Regions from separate parts of the Nonomuraea sp. NPDC050643 genome, predicted to be linked through region 3. Evidence: riboswitches for the same ligand, from Rfam matches in the RefSeq annotation. Region 3 holds a riboswitch; each other region holds the start of a gene.
The links. A riboswitch is a leader RNA that binds a small molecule or an ion and turns the genes downstream of it on or off. The one in region 3 is predicted to bind cobalamin.

Region 1 (5,569 bases), on a different contig from region 3:
CGGCGTTGGCCGTGACCAGGTCCGCTCGCAACCCGTCCACCTCGAAGGCCGCGCACACCGTGGCGATCTGCCGCAGGCGCGCGTCGGGCAACCGCACGTCGGGCACCCGGGCGCGGGCCCGCGCGATCCGTCCGGCCAGCGCCGACTCCTCCGCGGCCCACCGATCGGCGAACGCCTCGGGCCCGGCCTCGAACGCCAGCCGCCGCCGTACCACCTCCGCCCGCTCCCCGGGATCCCGCGACGCCTTCACCTCGACCGTCAGCCCGAACCTGTCGAGCAACTGCGGGCGCAGCTCGCCCTCCTCGGGGTTCATGGTGCCCACCAGGAGGAAGCGGGCGGCGTGCCGTACCGACACCGACTCCCGCTCCACATAGCACGTGCCCAGGGCGGCCGCGTCGAGCAGCAGGTCCACGAGGTGGTCGTGGAGGAGGTTGACCTCGTCCACGTACAGGACCCCGCGGTGCGCCGCGGCCAGCAGGCCCGGTTCGAACGCCTTCACGCCCTCGGTCAGTGCCCGTTCCACGTCCAGCGAGCCGACCAGGCGGTCCTCCGAGGCGCCGACCGGCAGCTCGACCAGCGCGGCCGGGCGCCGCAACCGCTGGGCGCCGGGCTCATGGGGGCCGTCCGGGCACCCGGGGTCGGGGGCTGCCGGGTCGCACGCGAACCGGCAGCCGGGCACCACGTCCACGGCCGGGAGCTGGGCCGCCAGCGCCCGCACGATGGTGGACTTGGCCGTCCCCTTCTCCCCGCGTACGAGCACCCCGCCGACTCTGGGGGAGACGGCGTTGAGCACCAGGGCCAGCTTCAGGTCGCCGAGCCCGACGACGGCGCTGAAGGGATAGGTGACGATCAAGACACGACCTTCCTGTTGACGTGGGCGACCCGCCAGCCGTCCCGCGCGTGGGTCAGTTCGGTGGTGGACAGGGGCGCAAGGTCGAACCGCGCGGCACCAAGGAGCGCAAGCGAAGCAACACTCCCCGGCGCGTGGGGTGTGGTGGTCAGGGCGGTGGTGTTCGGGGCGTGTGGTGTGGCGGCAATGGCGGTGGTCGTTGATGCGTGTGCGAGTGCCGCTCGGATGACGCCCACGTCGCAGACGACCACCCCCTCGGGTCTTTCACGCATCGTGTCGAGCCATCCCGCCACCCGCGCCGCCATCGCCGCCAGGCTCTCGCCGCCGTGTGGCGCCGCCTCCGGGTCGGCCAGCCATCGCGCCAGCGCCTCCGGTTCCTCCTCGGCGACCCGCCCGTACGGCAGTCCGCGCCATCGGCCGCAGTCCGCCTCGGCGAGCGCCGCCACGACGCGCGGCTCCAGCCCCATGGCGGCGGCCGTCTGCCGGGCCGCCGGGGCCGGCGCGACCCACGCCGTGCCCGCGGGCAGGCGCAGGGCGGCGGCCCTGGACAGGCTCGCCGGGTCGGCGTCCTCGTCGGCGGGGAAGCAGGCGGTCCGCATCCCCGGCGTCGTGGCGAGCCGGACGAACAGCACCGGGTCAGCCGCCCGGCGCGGCGCCGACGGGAGCGGACGCCGTGGCGCGCGCCGCCCTGTCGCTCACCCAGCCGAACAGCACGCCGAACGCCGCCCAGAAGACGAGCTGCGTGCCGAGCGAGGCGAGCCGGAACTCCCACAGGAGTGTGGCGGGGAAGCCGTCCGGCACCTCGTTGATCGACGGCAGCAGCGCCCAGGCCGCCACCACCGGCACGAGGAACGCCAGCGCCGTCGCGACCCACCGCGCCCACGGCCCCGCCGTGACGCGCCGGGCCGTGGCCACCGCGATCGCCGTCGCGGCCAGGCCGACGAGGATCATGACCACGTAGAGCAGGGTCCGGCTGTTGATGGTCTCGGGGTCTCCGACGGCCGGAGGGTTGGCTGGATATTTCACGAACGGTACGAGGATGACCGCCACGAACGCCGTCCCCGCCGCCGCCAGGGCCAGCGGCCCGTCGGTACGAGGGCCGACCCGGCCGCGCAGTCCGGCGTACACGAGGGCGAAGATCCCGCCCACGGCGAGTCCGTAGAGCCCGGTGGCGAGGAACAGCCCGGCCTTCTGCGCCGGCCTGCTGACCTCGGCCTCCTCGCCATGGCTGTGGTCGGGAGCCTCTTCGTGCGCTGTGGCGGCGGCCGCCTCTTCCAGGGCGATCGCGCTGTCCACGCGCGGCTCCCCGAAGGCGAAGGCGAAGCCGCCCGCGATGAGTCCGGCCAGCAGCCCCAGAAGCAGGCCCCTGACCAGGAGGGTGCGTACCATGCCGCGCTCTAGTGGCAGGGCACGCCGAGCAGATGACGCCCGTCGTGCATCAGCTCGTGCAGGAACGCGCCGGTCTGGGAGATGGCGCCGTTGTCCATCAGCACCAGGTAGGCGACGAGCAGCAGCAGCGGCACGGACAGCAGCCAGCGACGCAGACGGGGGAAGGGGATGACGGTGGAAGGAGTGGCCAGACCACTCATACGAGCCTCCTCAGGGTGACGCGTCCCATTTCGCGAGGTCACGGTCTCCAAGCGACCTGGCTCCCGGGATCTACGTCCCGGATACAGTGGCGCGTCCGCACCGGCATCTCACCGGATTTCCCTTGGACAACCGTGAAATCTACCGGAACGTATCCTTTCCTCCTGTTCGCGTCAAACACCTCCCACATGACGGGACTCCGCGGTGCGCAAGAGATTCCGGCCGAGATCATCGCCGGTCTCGCCCGGCTGAGCGCTGGCCGCCGTGGTCGCAGGTCCGTCTGGCCGGGCGCAGGCGGAGCGAGCGGTTGTGCCGGGGGCTTGCGGATGGGTCGATCTTGGTGTCGGATGCCGACCAGTGGGCCGATCGGCGAAGGAGTGCCGCATGAGCGAGAGCACCGAGGTCGTCATCATCGGAGCCGGTCCGGCCGGCCTGACCCTGGGCAACCTGCTCCTGCGGGCCGGGGTCGCGTGCGTGGTGCTGGAGCGGCAGAGCCGGTCCTATGTGGAGCAGCGGCAGCGGGCGGGCGTGCTGGAGCACGACGGCGCGCGGGTGTACGAGGACTGGGGCCTGGGAGACTCGGTGCTGGCGGGCATGCCGCACGACGGTCTCCTGGAGATCCGGGTGGACGGCGAGCCGCACTTCCTCGACCTGCCCACCCTGGCCGGCGGCAGGACGGGGCGGATCGTGCCACAGCAGGTGCTCGTGGGCCGGCTCATCGGGGCCTTCCTGGCGGGCGGCGGGGACCTGCGGTTCGACGCGGCCGAGGTGATGCCCCACGACGTCGGGAGCGGCGGCGCGCCGAGGGTCACCTACCGCGATCCCGGCGGCGCGGCGTACGAGATCGCCTGCGGATACGTCGCGGGCTGCGACGGCTTCCACGGCATCAGCCGGGCCGGCGTGCCGGACGGGGAGCTGACCACGTACACCTACGACCACGGCATCGGCTGGTTCACCGTGCTGGCCGACGCGCCACCGCCACGGCACCCGCTCTTCGGGATCCACGCGGCCGGGTTCGCGGCGCAGTTCGCGCGCGGGCCGCGGGCGAGCCGTTACTACCTCCAGTGCCCGGCGGGCGACGCGCTCGGCGAGTGGACCGACGAGCGCGTCTGGGCCCAGTTACGCCTGCGGCTGGGCGACGACGGCCTGCCCACGGGGCCGATCACGGAGAAGGCCGTGGTGGAGATGCGCAGCTTCGTCGTCGACCCCATGCGGTACGGCCGCCTGTTCCTGGTCGGCGATGCCGCCCACATCATCACCCCCATGGGCGGCAAGGGGATGAACCTGGCGATCGCCGACGCGAACGTGCTCGCTCACGCGCTCCGCGCGGCCGTGCGCGACGGCGACGACGGGCCGCTGGCCGCGTACTCGGCCACCTGTCTCAAGCGGGTGTGGAACCACCAGGAGTTCTCCCGCTGGATGACCGAGATGATGCACGACTCCGGCGACGCCACGCTCGCCGGACCGTTCCGGCACCGGCTCGCGCGAGCCCGCCTGGACCGGCTGTTCACCTCCGGCGCCGCCGCCCGCGCCTTCGCCGACCTGATGGCCGGCGGCTGAATTTTCACAATCTAAGCAATTGTCGCATTGTGGTAAAAAACCCTTATGGGAAACTCCTCCGCGGATCAGCCTGACCAGGATGCGTACGTCCGTAGAGAGCTGCAACGGCTGCGCGACAGCATCGACAATCTCGATGCCGCCCTCGTCCACCTGCTCGCGGAGCGGTTCAAGTGCACCCAGGAGGTCGGCCGGCTGAAGGCCGAATATGAGCTGCCCCCGGCGGATCCGGAGCGGGAGGCGCGGCAAATACGGCGGTTGCGCAGTCTCGCCGAGGAGTCGAAACTCGACCCCGTCTTCGCCGAGAGATTCCTGAATTTCATCATCGCCGAGGTCGTCCGGCACCACGAGTTAATCGCGGCGGCACGCGCGAACGACTCGGGCGCCGGACCGGGCCTGCGCCGCAGCGCGGCCAACTGACACGCCCGAGGAAGGCACAGCGCGCGGACGGCTACGGGTCGCGACTCTCCGCCGGAAACGGCACCTGCCCCGGGGGCTCCTGCCCCGGCGGCACCGGCCTCGGGGGCGCCACCGAAGAGCGCTGGATGAGGCGGGAGCGCAGCGTGTGCATCTCGCGGGCGGGCTCGGCCCCGCCCAGGATGTCGAGCAGCACCGCGGCGGCCTTCGCCCCCAGTTCGTGCACCGGCTGCGCGATCATCGTCAGCGGCGGCTCCATGACCGCCGCCCACGCGCTGTCGTCGAACCCGATCAGCGCCACGTCGTCCGGATAGGACAGCCCGGCCTTCCGCAGGGCGCGCAGTGAGCCCGTCATGCCGTCGGTCTCGGTGCAGAACACGGCCGTGACGCGGTCGGGCAGCGCCAGCATGCGGCTCACCTCGCCCACCACCCGCTGCTCGGTCTTCGGCCCCACCATCACCAGGTCGGGATCGAACGGGATGTGCGCGTCGTCGAGCGCGTCGAGGTAGCCGCGCAGCCGCTCGCCGTCGGTCCAGAGGTTGCGGGAGGCCGCCGCCAGCAGTTCGCGCCTGGTGGCCGGCGCCTGCGCCACCGGCGGCCCCCAGACGAACCCGATGCGCCGGTGCCCGGCCGCGACGAGCACCTCGACGGCCTCGCGCGCCGCCTCACGGTTGTCGATGACGACCGCGTCGAGGTCGAGCGCGGCCACCGCGCGGTCGACGAGCACGACGGGGATGCCCCGGTCGATGGCCGCCCTGAGGTGGGCGACCTGGTCGCGGTCGAGGGCGGCGGAGGCCACGATGACGCCGTCCACGCGCTTGTCGATCAGCACGTTGGTGGCCGCGACCTCCTGCCCCAGGTTCTCGTACGTGCTCAGCACGATCACGTCGAACCCCCGCTCCCGCGAGGTGTCGGAGATGCCCCGTAGCAGCCCCGCGAAGAACGGGTTGCCGATGTCGGCCACGATCACGCCGAGCGTGTGACTCACCCCGGTGGACATGCTCCGCGCGAGCGCGTTGGCCCGGTAGCCCAGCTTCTCGGCCGCCGCGAGCACCCGCGCCCGCAGCTCGGGGCTGACGTAGCCGTAGCCGCCGAGTGTGCGGGCCGCCGTGGCGCGGCCGACGCCGGCCTCGGCGGCCACCTCGGAGATCGTCGGGC
Region 2 (5,569 bases), on a different contig from region 3:
TGGCGGCGTGATACGCGATCACGTCGGCCTCGCCGATCAGCCTGGCGGTCTTGACCGTGACCAGCTCCGGGTCGCCGGGGCCGAGGCCCACGCCGTACAGCCGTCCCGTCATCGTCCTCACTCCGCCTCACTCGCGATGGCGTTGATCGCCGCCGCCGTCATCGCACTGCCGCCGCGCCGGCCGTGCACCACCAGATACTCGAGGTCGCTGCCGGCGAGCGCCCGCTTGGACTCCTCCGCGCCGATGAAGCCGACGGGGACGCCGAGCACCGCCGCGGGCCGGCCGGCGCCCTCGGCGACCAGTTCGAGCAGCCGGAACAGAGCGGTCGGGGCGTTGCCGACGGCCACCACCGAGCCGTCCAGCCGGTCGCGCCACAGCTCGAGCGCGGCGGCGCTGCGCGTCGTGCCGAGCCGCTCCGCCAGCTCCGGCACGCCGGGGTCGGACAGCGTGCAGATCACCTCGTTGGCGGCGGGCAGGCGGCGCCTGGTCACACCGGAGGCGACCATCTGCGCGTCGCACAGCACGGGCGCGCCCCGGCGCAGGGCCTCCCGGGCCCGCCGGACCACCTGGGGGGACCAGGCCAGGTCCCTGACGAGGTCGGTCATGCCGCAGGCGTGGATCATCCGTACCGCGACCTGGGCCACGTCGGGTGGCAGGGCGGTGAGGTCGGTCTCGGCGCGGATGGTCGCGAACGAGCGCCGGTAGATCTCGGCGCCGTCGCGAAGGTAGTCGGTCACTGCTGCCTTTCCTGGTATCCGTCGCCGGTGGCGACCATCTGGGTGACCTCGCCGGGCGGGAGCCCGCAGCGTCGCTCGCATCCCGCCCAGTGGGTCGGGGTGGGGCGGGGGCCGGTCAGGCTCGCCACCCAGCGGCGGGCGTCGGCCTGGACGTCGGCGAGCGACTTCGCGCACCCCGGCCGCCCGGTGCAGGCCGTCACCCCCGCCCACGGGGACCGCGGATCGGCGCTCAGCCCGGCCTCCTCCAGCCGCCGCGCCACGTCGTCGACCTGGTCCGCCGGCAGATCCGGCACCACGACACTGCGCCAGGGCGTCAGCCGCACGGGCCCGGCCGCCGCGAGGGTCCTGGCCTGGGCGGGGGTCAGGCGGCCGAGCGGGGCCAGGACCTCCAGGGCCACGCGGCCGTCCCGCTGGGCGGTGCATCCTGGGCGGTGGGGGACGGCAGGGGACAGGGGGCTGCCGGTGGTGGTGGCGCCGCCCAGGCGGGCGGCGATGCGGGCCGGCCCGTCGGGCAACTCACCGATACGCCAGGCGGCGGCCGGCGCGGGCCCGCCCGACTGGCCTTTTTCCTGATCGCCCGGCTGATCGCCCGCTGTCGCGAGGCCGGGCGGCCGGGCGTTCGTCGGTTCGGCGCTTTGAGCGGCTCGTTCGTCGAGGAAGGCTTCGGCGGACGCGAGCATGGTGGGCACCACCGACTCGGGGGTCAGGGCGAGGCCGGAGTCCGCGCCCGCCAGCAGCAACCGGCCGTTCAGGTGGGTGACGTCCGCGTTCAGCGCCGTCATGTCGCCCGTCCCGTCGTCCAGGGCGAACAGGAAGCGACCCGGCAGCCCGGCCAGCCGGGGCCGGGCGCACAGCTCGTGGTCGAGGGCCTCGACCAGGGCCATGATCGCCCGTCCGCCCAGTGGTGAGGCGACGATGTTGCGGACCCGCTCATGGGAGGGTGACGGCAGGAGGCCCGCCGCCGCGATGCGGGCGGCGAAGGCGGCAGGGGAGCGCAGGCCGCGTACCTGGACGTTCGCCCGGGAGGTCAGCTCGATCACCCCCGTCCCGAGCTCCGCCGCGCACGCCGCCAGTTCGAGTAGCCGGGCCGGGGAGATCGCGCCGCCGGGCAGGCGGACGCGGGCCAGGGGGCCGTCGGCGGCCTGGTGTACCTGTAGCGCTCCCGGACAGGCGTCAGGGCGTACACGTCCGGGAAAGTCGGCTATGGACACGAAAAGGATGGTAACGCCTGTTCTGATGGCGGCCTCCCCTGTCGTAGGCTCCTCGGTAGGCGATGGCAAAGGGAGGAAGCCGGTGCGAATCCGGCGCGGTCCCGCCACTGTGACCGGGGAGCGAACCCCACCGCAGGCCACTGCCCGGAGACGGGTGGGAAGGCCGGGGTGAGTGCCGATCCGGGAGCCAGGAGACTCCTGCCGTCGTGACACCCGCGACCGGGGCGAGGACCCCCAGGGAGGATTGCGCCGTGCCTGGCGACAGCCGTACCGTCCTGCTGCTTTCCACCTCCGACACCGACCTGCTGAGCGCCCGCGCCAGCGGCGCGGGCTACCGGCTGGGCAACCCCGCCCGGCTGGCGGCCGAGGATCTGCCCGGCCTGCTCGAAGACGTCGATCTGGTCGTCCTACGCCTGCTCGGTGGACGCCGCGCCTGGGAAGAAGGGCTGGACGCGCTGCTGGCCGGGTCGCGGCCGGTGGTGGTGCTCGGCGGCGAGCAGGCGCCGGACGCGGAGCTGATGGAGTTGTCCACGGTCGCCGGCGGGGTCTGTGCCGAGTCCCACGCCTATCTGGCGCACGGCGGGCCCGGGAATCTGGCCGAGTTGCACGCGTTCCTGTCCGACACCGTGCTGCTGACCGGTCATGGGTTCGCGCCGCCGGTCCCCGCGCCCTCGTGGGGGCGGCTGGAGCGGGCAGCCGGTACGCGCGGCGGGCCCGTGGTGGGCGTGCTCTACTACCGGGCGCATCACATGGCGGGCAACACCTCCTTCGTCGAGACACTGTGCGCGGCCGTCGAGGCGGCGGGCGGGCAGGCGCTGCCGGTGTTCTGCTCGTCCCTGCGCACGGCCGAGCCCGAGCTGCTCGAAACCCTGCGCGCGGCCGACGCGCTGGTGGTCACCGTGCTGGCGGCGGGCGGTTCCCGACCGGCCACGGCCGGTGCGGGCGGCGACGACGAGGCGTGGGACGTGGGCGCCCTGGCGGCCCTGGACGTGCCGATCCTCCAGGGGCTCTGCCTGACGACCTCGAAGCAGGCGTGGGAGGAGAACGACGACGGCCTCTCCCCGCTGGACGCGGCCTCGCAGGTGGCGATCCCCGAGTTCGACGGGCGGATCATCACGGTGCCGTTCTCGTTCAAGGAGATCGACGAGGACGGGCTGACCGTGTACGTCGCCGACGCCGAGCGGGCCGCGCGCGTGGCGGGCATCGCCGTACGGCACGGCCTGCTGCGGCACACCCCGCCCGGCGAGCGGCGGCTGGTGGTGATGCTGTCGGCGTACCCGACCAAGCACTCCCGGGTGGGCAACGCGGTCGGCCTGGACACCCCGGCCAGCACCGTACGGCTGCTGGCCCGGCTCGCCGAGGCCGGCTACGACCTGGGCGAGGGCTTCCCCGGCGTGGCCGAGCAGGACGGCGACGCGCTCATCCACGCGCTCATCGCCGCCGGCGGGCAGGACCAGGACTGGCTGACCGAGGAGCACCTCGCGGGCAACCCGGTACGCATCTCGGCCGCCTCCTACGAGCGCTGGTACCGCACGTTGCCCGCCGGGCTGCGCGAGGAGATGGAGCGGCACTGGGGGCCGCCGCCCGGCGAGCTGTTCGTGCACGAGGGCGACATCGTGCTGGCCGCGCTGCGGGCCGGGAACCTGGTGGTGATGGTCCAGCCGCCGCGCGGTTTCGGGGAGAACCCGATCGCCATCTACCACGACCCCGACCTGCCGCCCAGCCACCACTACCTGGCCGCCTACCGCTGGCTGTCGGCCGAGTTCGGCGCGAACGCGATGGTGCACGTGGGCAAGCACGGCAACCTGGAGTGGCTGCCGGGCAAGTCGGCGGGCATGTCGGCCGCGTGCGGCACCGACGCCGCCATCGGTGACCTGCCGCTGGTCTACCCGTTCCTGGTCAACGACCCAGGAGAGGGCACGCAGGCCAAGCGGCGGGCGCACGCCGTGCTGGTGGACCACCTGGTGCCGCCCATGGCCCGCGCCGACACCTACGGCGACGTCGCCCGGCTCGAGCAGCTCATGGACGAGCACGCCACGATCGCCGCCATGGACCCGGCCAAGCTGCCCGCGATCAGGGCGCAGATCTGGACGCTGATCCAGGCCGCCCGGCTCGACCACGACCTGGGGCTGGCGGACCGGCCGCACGACACCGAGTTCGACGACTTCCTGCTGCACGTGGACGGGTGGCTGTGCGAGATCAAGGACGCGCAGATCCGTGACGGCCTGCACGTGCTCGGCCAGGCGCCCGAGGGCGAGGGGCGGGTGGATCTGGTGCTCGCGGTGCTGCGGGCGCGGCAGATGTGGTCGGGGCGCGAGACGCTGCCCGGCCTGCGCGAGGCCCTCGGCCTGGCCGAGGACGGCACGGCCGGGCTGGGCGCCGTGGACCGGGCCGAGGCCACGGCGCGTGCGCTGGTGGCGGGCATGGAGGAACACGGCTGGGCGGTGGAGGCGGCGGACGAGGTCGCCCGCGCCGTACTCGCCACGGCGGATGAGGTCGCGGACGCCGGGTTCGAGACAGCGGGCGGGGCTGTCGTCGGCGGGCACGAGGCGGTGGCCGGAGCCGTTCTCGGCGGGATCGAGGCGGTGGAGAGCGCCGGACCGGAGGGTTCTGGTGTTTTGGCCGCGCGGGAGCGGGTGGCGCTCGTCGCTCGGGTGCTCGGGTTCGCCGCCGCCGAGGTGGTGCCGCGGCTGGCCCGTACCACCGACGAGCTCGATCACATCCTGCACGCGCTCGACGGGGGCTACGTGCCCGCCGGGCCGAGCGGGTCCCCGTTGCGCGGGCTGGTCAACGTGCTGCCGACCGGCCGTAACTTCTACTCCGTCGACCCGCGCGCCGTGCCGAGCCGGCTGGCGTGGGAGACCGGGCACGCGATGGCGGAGTCGCTGCTGGAGCGCTACCGCGCCGACACCGGGGAGTGGCCGCGTTCGGTGGGACTGTCGGTCTGGGGCACCAGCGCCATGCGGACGGCGGGCGACGACGTGGCCGAGGTGCTGGCCCTGCTCGGCGTCCGTCCCGAGTGGGACGAGGCCTCGCGGCGCGTCACCCGCCTGGAGCCGATCCCGCTCGCGGAGCTCGGCCGGCCCAGGATCGACGTGACGGTACGCATCAGCGGGTTCTTCCGCGACGCCTTCCCGCACGTCGTGGCCATGCTCGACGACGCCGTACGGCTGGCGGCCGGCCTGGAGGAGCCGCACGAGGACAACTACGTGCGCGCCCACGTCGCCGCCACCGGCGGGGACGAGAGGCAGGCGACGATGCGGATCTTCGGTTCGGCGCCGGGCGCGTACGGGGCCGGGCTGCTGCCGCTCATCGACAGCCGCAACTGGCGCGACGACGCCGACCTGGCCGAGGTGTACGCGGTGTGGGGCGGCTTCGCCTACGGCCGTGACCTCGACGGCGTCGCCGCCCGGCCCCAGATGGAGGACGCCTACCGCCGGATCGCCGTGGCCGCCAAGAACGTCGACACCCGCGAGCACGACATCGCCGACTCCGACGACTACTTCCAGTACCACGGCGGCATGATCGCCACCGTACGGGCGCTCACCGGCAAGGCGCCGGCCGCGTACGTGGGCGACAGCACCCGGCCCGACGCCGTACGCACCCGGACCCTGTCGGAG
Region 3 (5,569 bases):
TTCCACGTCGCCCACCTCGGCGGGCTCAACATGGACGCCCGCGAGATGCGCGGCTTCCGGCGGGTGAAGATCATCGGCTGCGGGTCGGCCTACTACTCGGGCCAGATCGGGGCGCAGCTCATCGAGGAGCTGGCGCGCATCCCGGCCGACGCCGAGCCGGCCAGCGAGTTCCGCTACCGCAACCCGGTCGTCGACCCCGACACGCTCTACGTCGCGATCAGCCAGTCGGGCGAGACCTACGACACGCTCGCCGCCGTGCAGGAGCTCAAGCGCAAGGGCGGCCGGGTCATCGGCATCGTCAACGCCGTGGGCAGCGCCATCGCCCGCGAGGTCGACGGCGGCATCTACCTGCACGCCGGTCCCGAGGTCTCGGTGGCCTCGACCAAGGCGTTCACCTCGACCTCGGTGGCGTTCGCGCTGCTCGCGCTGCACCTGGGCCGGGTGCGCGACCTGTCGCCCGCCGACGGGCGGCGCATCGTGGAGGGCCTGCGCCGGCTGCCCGGCCAGATCGAGCAGATCATCGGACAGGGCGAGGCGATCGCCGAGCTGGCCAAGAAGTACGCCCAGCACCCGAGCATGATGTTCGTCGGCCGGGTCCGCGGCTACCCGGTGGCCAGGGAGGGCGCGCAGAAGCTCAAGGAGATCTCGTACGTGCACGCCGAGGCCTATCCGGCCAGCGAGCTCAAGCACGGCCCGCTCGCGCTGATCGGCCCCGACATGCCGACGGTCGCGATCGTCCCCGACGACGAGCTGCTCGACAAGAACCTCACCACGCTGGGCGAGATCCGTGCCCGCGGCGGCCGGGTGCTCATGGTCGGCCACCGCGAGCCCGACGCCAAGCTGGCCGACGACGTGATCGTGATCCCGAAGAACGAGATCGAGCTCGACCCGATCCTGCTCACGATCCCGCTGCAGCTCCTCGCGTACCACGCGGCCGTGGCTCTCGGCAGGGATGTGGACAAGCCTCGCAATCTAGCCAAGAGCGTCACGGTCGAGTAGTTCTCTCGAATTCGGCGCAAACTATCGTTATCTCGCTGCGGACGACATAAATTCGATACTGTGCGGCAGTTCGACCATCAGCGGCCCAATCCCGCACGCATGTACGACTACATGCTCGGCGGGAAGGACAACTTCGCGGTCGACCGCCAGGCCATCGACCAGCTCGCCGAGCTGATCCCGGAGGCGGTCGCGCTGGCCCGCGCGAACCGGGCCTTCCTGCAGCGTGCCGTACGTTATGTGACCCGCGCCGGGGTCTGCCAGTTCCTCGACCTCGGCAGCGGGCTGCCCACCCAGGGCAGCGCGCACGAGGTGGCCCCCGATGCCAGAGTGGTCTACGTCGATCATGATCCGGTGGTCGCCGCCCACGCCACGGCCCTGCTCAGGCACTCCTGCCCGGACAGGGCCTTCTTCGTCCACGCCGACCTGCTGGACGCCGCCGACGTGCTGGCCCAGGCCGTCGGCTTCCTGGACCTGAACCGGCCCGTCGGGGTGCTGCTGGTGTCGATCCTGCACTTCCTGCCCGACTCCGCGGGGCCGAGCCAGGCGATGGCGGTGCTGCGCGAGCGGATGGCGCCGGGCAGCTTCCTGGTGATCTCCCACGCCACGACGATGGGCCGGCTGGAGGACGAGGAGCGGACCACGGGCATGTACCGGAACGTGTCGGCGGGCGGCGGCACCGACCGCACCCCGGCCGAGATCCGCGCGTTCTTCGGGGATTTCCCGCTCGAGCCGCCCGGTCTCGTCCAGGCCACCGACTGGCGTCCCGACCGGCCCAAGCTGGTGGGCGACTGGTCGTTGCCCTCTTCTCTCATGGCCGGAGTCGGCAAGAAGAAGAACGGTTGAACCATTCACCATCTCCATACGTGTGATGAAGGCGAACCACGCACGTGTCGTTGTCTTCATCGGCAGATGGGAATCAGCCAATGTTCCACCGCACGCTCGCCCTGGTTTTCGGCGCCCTGCTCGGCGCCTCCCTCCTCACCGGCCCCGCATCGGCCGCGACGGACACCACCCCGCCCAGCGTCCCGACGCTTCTGACCGTCTTCGAACAGCCATTCCTCGAGTTGATGTTCAGCTACTCGCTCTCGACGGACAATGTCACGCCGAAGGCCGGCATCACGTACGAGCTGTATCTCGACGGCGTGTTCGAGAGCGACATCAACCCCTTCATCCGTCCCCAATTCCCGAACATCTCGGTGGCCTTCGCGTACGCCGACGAGCCCGGCCCCGTCACGCTCACGCTGCTGGCGGTGGACGCGGCGGGGAACAAGTCCGGGCTGAGCAACGCGATCACCGTCACAGCAGTCCAATAAAAACCCGAAAAATCACGACATCGTAGTCCAAGGCGGCGATGTGTAACTCCGCGTAATGTGTCAATAACTTCTCGTAATGGGATGCTCGGGGGAGTAGGCACATGCGGCGTCGGCGGTTCTTGGCATGGGGGCTCGGTGTGGCGGCGGGTGCCGCGGCGTGCGCGTCCGGGTGCGGCATGGAACGCGTCACCGGCGGCGCCGCGCCGCTCCTCCGCTTCTCGATCAGCCCCGGCGGGCGCCGCTGGACTCATGTGGGGGAGGCGTTCGCCGGGGCGGCCCGCGCGGCCGGGTTCGCCACCGGGGCGGGCACGACGATCACCGTGACCGGCCTGGCCGCGCTGGCCGCCGCCGAGCTCAACAACGGCCAGACCCTGCTCGACGCCGCCACCCCGCTGGCCAGGCTCAGCGGCGAGATCGAGGTCGTGGTGGTGCGCGCGGGCTCGCCTCTCAGGGACTTCGACGACTTCGGTGCCCAGCTCCTCGCCCGGCCCGGCCAGACGCCGCTGGCCGGCGGGCCGCAGGCCGAGCCCGACCACCTGCTGTTCGGCCTGATCGCCAAGGGCCTCGGCGCCGACACCCGGCAGGTCGACTACACCGGCTACCCCACCAGCACCGGAGCCGTCACCGCGCTGCTCGCCGGCAAGGTGGCCGCCGCCGCCGGCCTGCTCGCCGACTGGCGCGAGCACATCGGCAGGGGCCGCGTCGTGGCGCTGGCGGTGTCCTCGGCCGAGCGGGTCCCGGACCTGGACGCGCCGACGCTCCTGGAGGCCGGCGTACGGGTGGACTTCGCGGACTGGGTGGCTGCCTTCGGCCCCGACCGCATGCCCGCCGAGAGCCGCGAGCGGGCCGTCCGCATGTGCGACGAGGTGATGGACTCGCACGCGTGGCAGGCGGCCTGCCGGGCCGCGGGCTGGTTGCCGATCCCGCTCACCGGCGACGACTTCACCCGCTGGCTCGGCTCCGAGATCGAGCGCACCCGCGCCGTGCTGCGGGACCTCGGCTTGATCGACGCCACCAAGGCCACAACATGCTGGGGTAGTTGCGGGAACGGCCACTAGATGTAGGATCCTGCTCGTCGCTGGTTCGCCTTTTCGGAGGCGGAGCAAAAGGGAACCCGGTGAGATTCCGGGGCTGCCCCGCAGCGGTGAGCGGGAACGACCGCCGTCATGAGCACTGGAGAGATCCGGGAAGCGACGGCCAGTAGGAGCCTTGGAGCACGCCCGCGAGCCCGAAGACCTGCCAGCGGCATGCCGTCAGGCATGCAGTGTTCAGGGCCTCGAGGGTGGGCCAGGCGCGACGCGGCCGATCCGTGCCGTCGTGCTCTTGGCGTGCCCTCGCGGGGGAGTGAGCTCGCGAGGAGAGAGAGCACGTGACGCAGATCGTTGAGGTTGACCGCCGCCTGGCCATCGAGGAGGCCGCGGCCCGGGTGATCGCGGACCCGGCCAACTCCCGGGTCGCCGCCCGGCTGCTGGCCGAGGAGATCGCCGACGAGGCGGCCGGGCACGGGGTGCGGTCGTTCTCCGAGTCCATCGCCGCCACCCACGCGGCCGGGCTCATCCAGGACGGGCTCGCCGAGTTCGTCGCCGCGCACGCCGCCGAGCTGGACGCGCTGGTCTCGGGCGAGGCGGACGAGCGGTTCGAGTATTTCGGGCTGCGCACGGTCTACGACCGCTACCTGCTGCGCCACCCCGAGACGCGGGCGGTGCTGGAGCGGCCGCAGCACTTCTTCCTCCGCGTGGCCTGCGGTCTGTCGGAGACGGTGGCCGAGGCGGCCGAGCTGTACGCGCTCATGTCCACGCTGTCGTACCTGCCCAGCTCGCCCACCCTGTTCAACTCCGGCGCGCGCCGCCCGCAACTGTCGTCGTGCTTCCTGCTCGACTCGCCGCGCGACGAGCTGGAGGCCATCTACGACCGGTACGGGCAGGTGGCGCGCCTGTCCAAGTACGCCGGCGGCATCGGCGTCTCCTGGACCCGGGTACGCTCGCGCGGCTCCCTGATCAGGGGCACGAACGGCCACTCCAACGGCATCGTGCCCTGGCTGCGCACGCTGGACTCGTCGGTGGCGGCGGTCAACCAGGGCGGGCGGCGCAAGGGCGCGGCCTGCGTCTACCTGGAGACCTGGCACGCCGACATCGAGGAGTTCCTCGAACTGCGCGACAACACCGGCGAGGACGCCCGCCGCACCCACAACCTGAACCTGGCCAACTGGGTGCCCGACGAGTTCATGCGCCGCGTCGAGGCGGACGAGACATGGTCGCTGTTCGACCCGAAGGAGGTGCCCGACCTCACCGACCTGTACGGGGAGGCGTTCACGGCCGCGTACCGCGCGTACGAGGCCGAGGGCCGTTTCACCCGCCAGATCCCCGCCCGGACCCTGTACGGCCGCATGATGCGCACGCTCGCCCAGACCGGCAACGGCTGGATGACGTTCAAGGACGCCGCCAACCGCACCTCCAACCAGACCGCCCGCCCCGGGAACGTCATCCACCTGTCGAACCTGTGCACCGAGATCCTCGAGGTCACCAGCGACGCCGAGACCGCGGTCTGCAACCTCGGCTCGGTCAACCTGGCCGCGCACCTGACCGGCGGCGAGATCGACTGGGACCGGCTGCGCGCGACCGTCCGCACGGCCGTGCGCTTCCTCGACCGCACCATCGACCTCGGCTTCTACCCGACGCCCGAGGCGGAGGCGGCCAACAAGCGCTGGCGGCCGATCGGGCTCGGCGTGATGGGGCTGGCGGACGTGTTCTTCACGCTGCGGCTGCCGTTCGACTCGCCGCGGGCGCTGGAGCTGTCCACCAGGATCGCCGAGGAGATCGCGCTGGCCGCGTACGACACCTCGGCCGACCTGGCCGTCGAGCGCGGGCGGCACCCGTCGTACGCCGACACGCGGGCGGCCGGGGGAGTGCTGCACCCCGACCACTACCCGGTGACGGGGTCGCCGCGCTGGGACGCGCTCCGCGACAAGATCGCCCGTACCGGCCTGCGGAACTCGCTCATGGTCGCCATCGCGCCCACCGCGACGATCGCCTCCATCGCCGGCTGCTACGAGTGCATCGAGCCGCAGGTGTCCAACGTGTTCAAGCGCGAGACCCTGTCCGGCGAGTTCCTCCAGGTCAACCGCTATCTGGTGGCCGACCTGCAGGCGCGCGGGCTGTGGACGCAGCAGCTTCGCGACGACCTCAAGCGCGCCGACGGCTCGGTGCAGACGGTGCCCGGCATCCCCGGCGACCTCAAACTCCTCTACCGCACGGCCT

Region 1: it holds a riboswitch for cobalamin, as region 3 does, so the genes downstream of both, AB0I15_RS05245 (CbtB-domain containing protein) here and AB0I15_RS42015 (ribonucleoside-diphosphate reductase subunit alpha) in region 3, are expected to answer to the same signal.
Region 2: it holds a riboswitch for cobalamin, as region 3 does, so the genes downstream of both, cobN (cobaltochelatase subunit CobN) here and AB0I15_RS42015 (ribonucleoside-diphosphate reductase subunit alpha) in region 3, are expected to answer to the same signal.

What each region holds. Positions count from the first base shown of each region.
Region 1 covers NZ_JBFAIM010000003.1:225,380-230,948, forward strand. Annotated here, with positions in the region: gene AB0I15_RS05230 (VWA domain-containing protein) at 1-853, opposite strand, end outside; gene AB0I15_RS05235 (histidine phosphatase family protein) at 850-1,482, opposite strand; gene AB0I15_RS05240 (CbtA family protein) at 1,487-2,239, opposite strand; gene AB0I15_RS05245 (CbtB-domain containing protein) at 2,248-2,439, opposite strand; cobalamin riboswitch at 2,472-2,601, opposite strand; gene AB0I15_RS05250 (4-hydroxybenzoate 3-monooxygenase) at 2,822-3,997, shown strand; gene AB0I15_RS05255 (chorismate mutase) at 4,043-4,414, shown strand; gene AB0I15_RS05260 (LacI family DNA-binding transcriptional regulator) at 4,446-5,569, opposite strand, start outside.
Region 2 covers NZ_JBFAIM010000003.1:216,083-221,651, forward strand. Annotated here, with positions in the region: gene AB0I15_RS05200 (precorrin-2 C(20)-methyltransferase) at 1-112, opposite strand, end outside; gene AB0I15_RS05205 (precorrin-8X methylmutase) at 118-738, opposite strand; gene AB0I15_RS05210 (precorrin-3B synthase) at 735-1,949, opposite strand; cobalamin riboswitch at 1,962-2,170, shown strand; gene cobN (cobaltochelatase subunit CobN) at 2,201-5,569, shown strand, end outside.
Region 3 covers NZ_JBFAIM010000044.1:15,196-20,764, forward strand. Annotated here, with positions in the region: gene glmS (glutamine--fructose-6-phosphate transaminase (isomerizing)) at 1-999, shown strand, start outside; gene AB0I15_RS42000 (SAM-dependent methyltransferase) at 1,060-1,842, shown strand; gene AB0I15_RS42005 (hypothetical protein) at 1,923-2,312, shown strand; gene AB0I15_RS42010 (tripartite tricarboxylate transporter substrate-binding protein) at 2,489-3,370, shown strand; cobalamin riboswitch at 3,375-3,571, shown strand; gene AB0I15_RS42015 (ribonucleoside-diphosphate reductase subunit alpha) at 3,682-5,569, shown strand, end outside.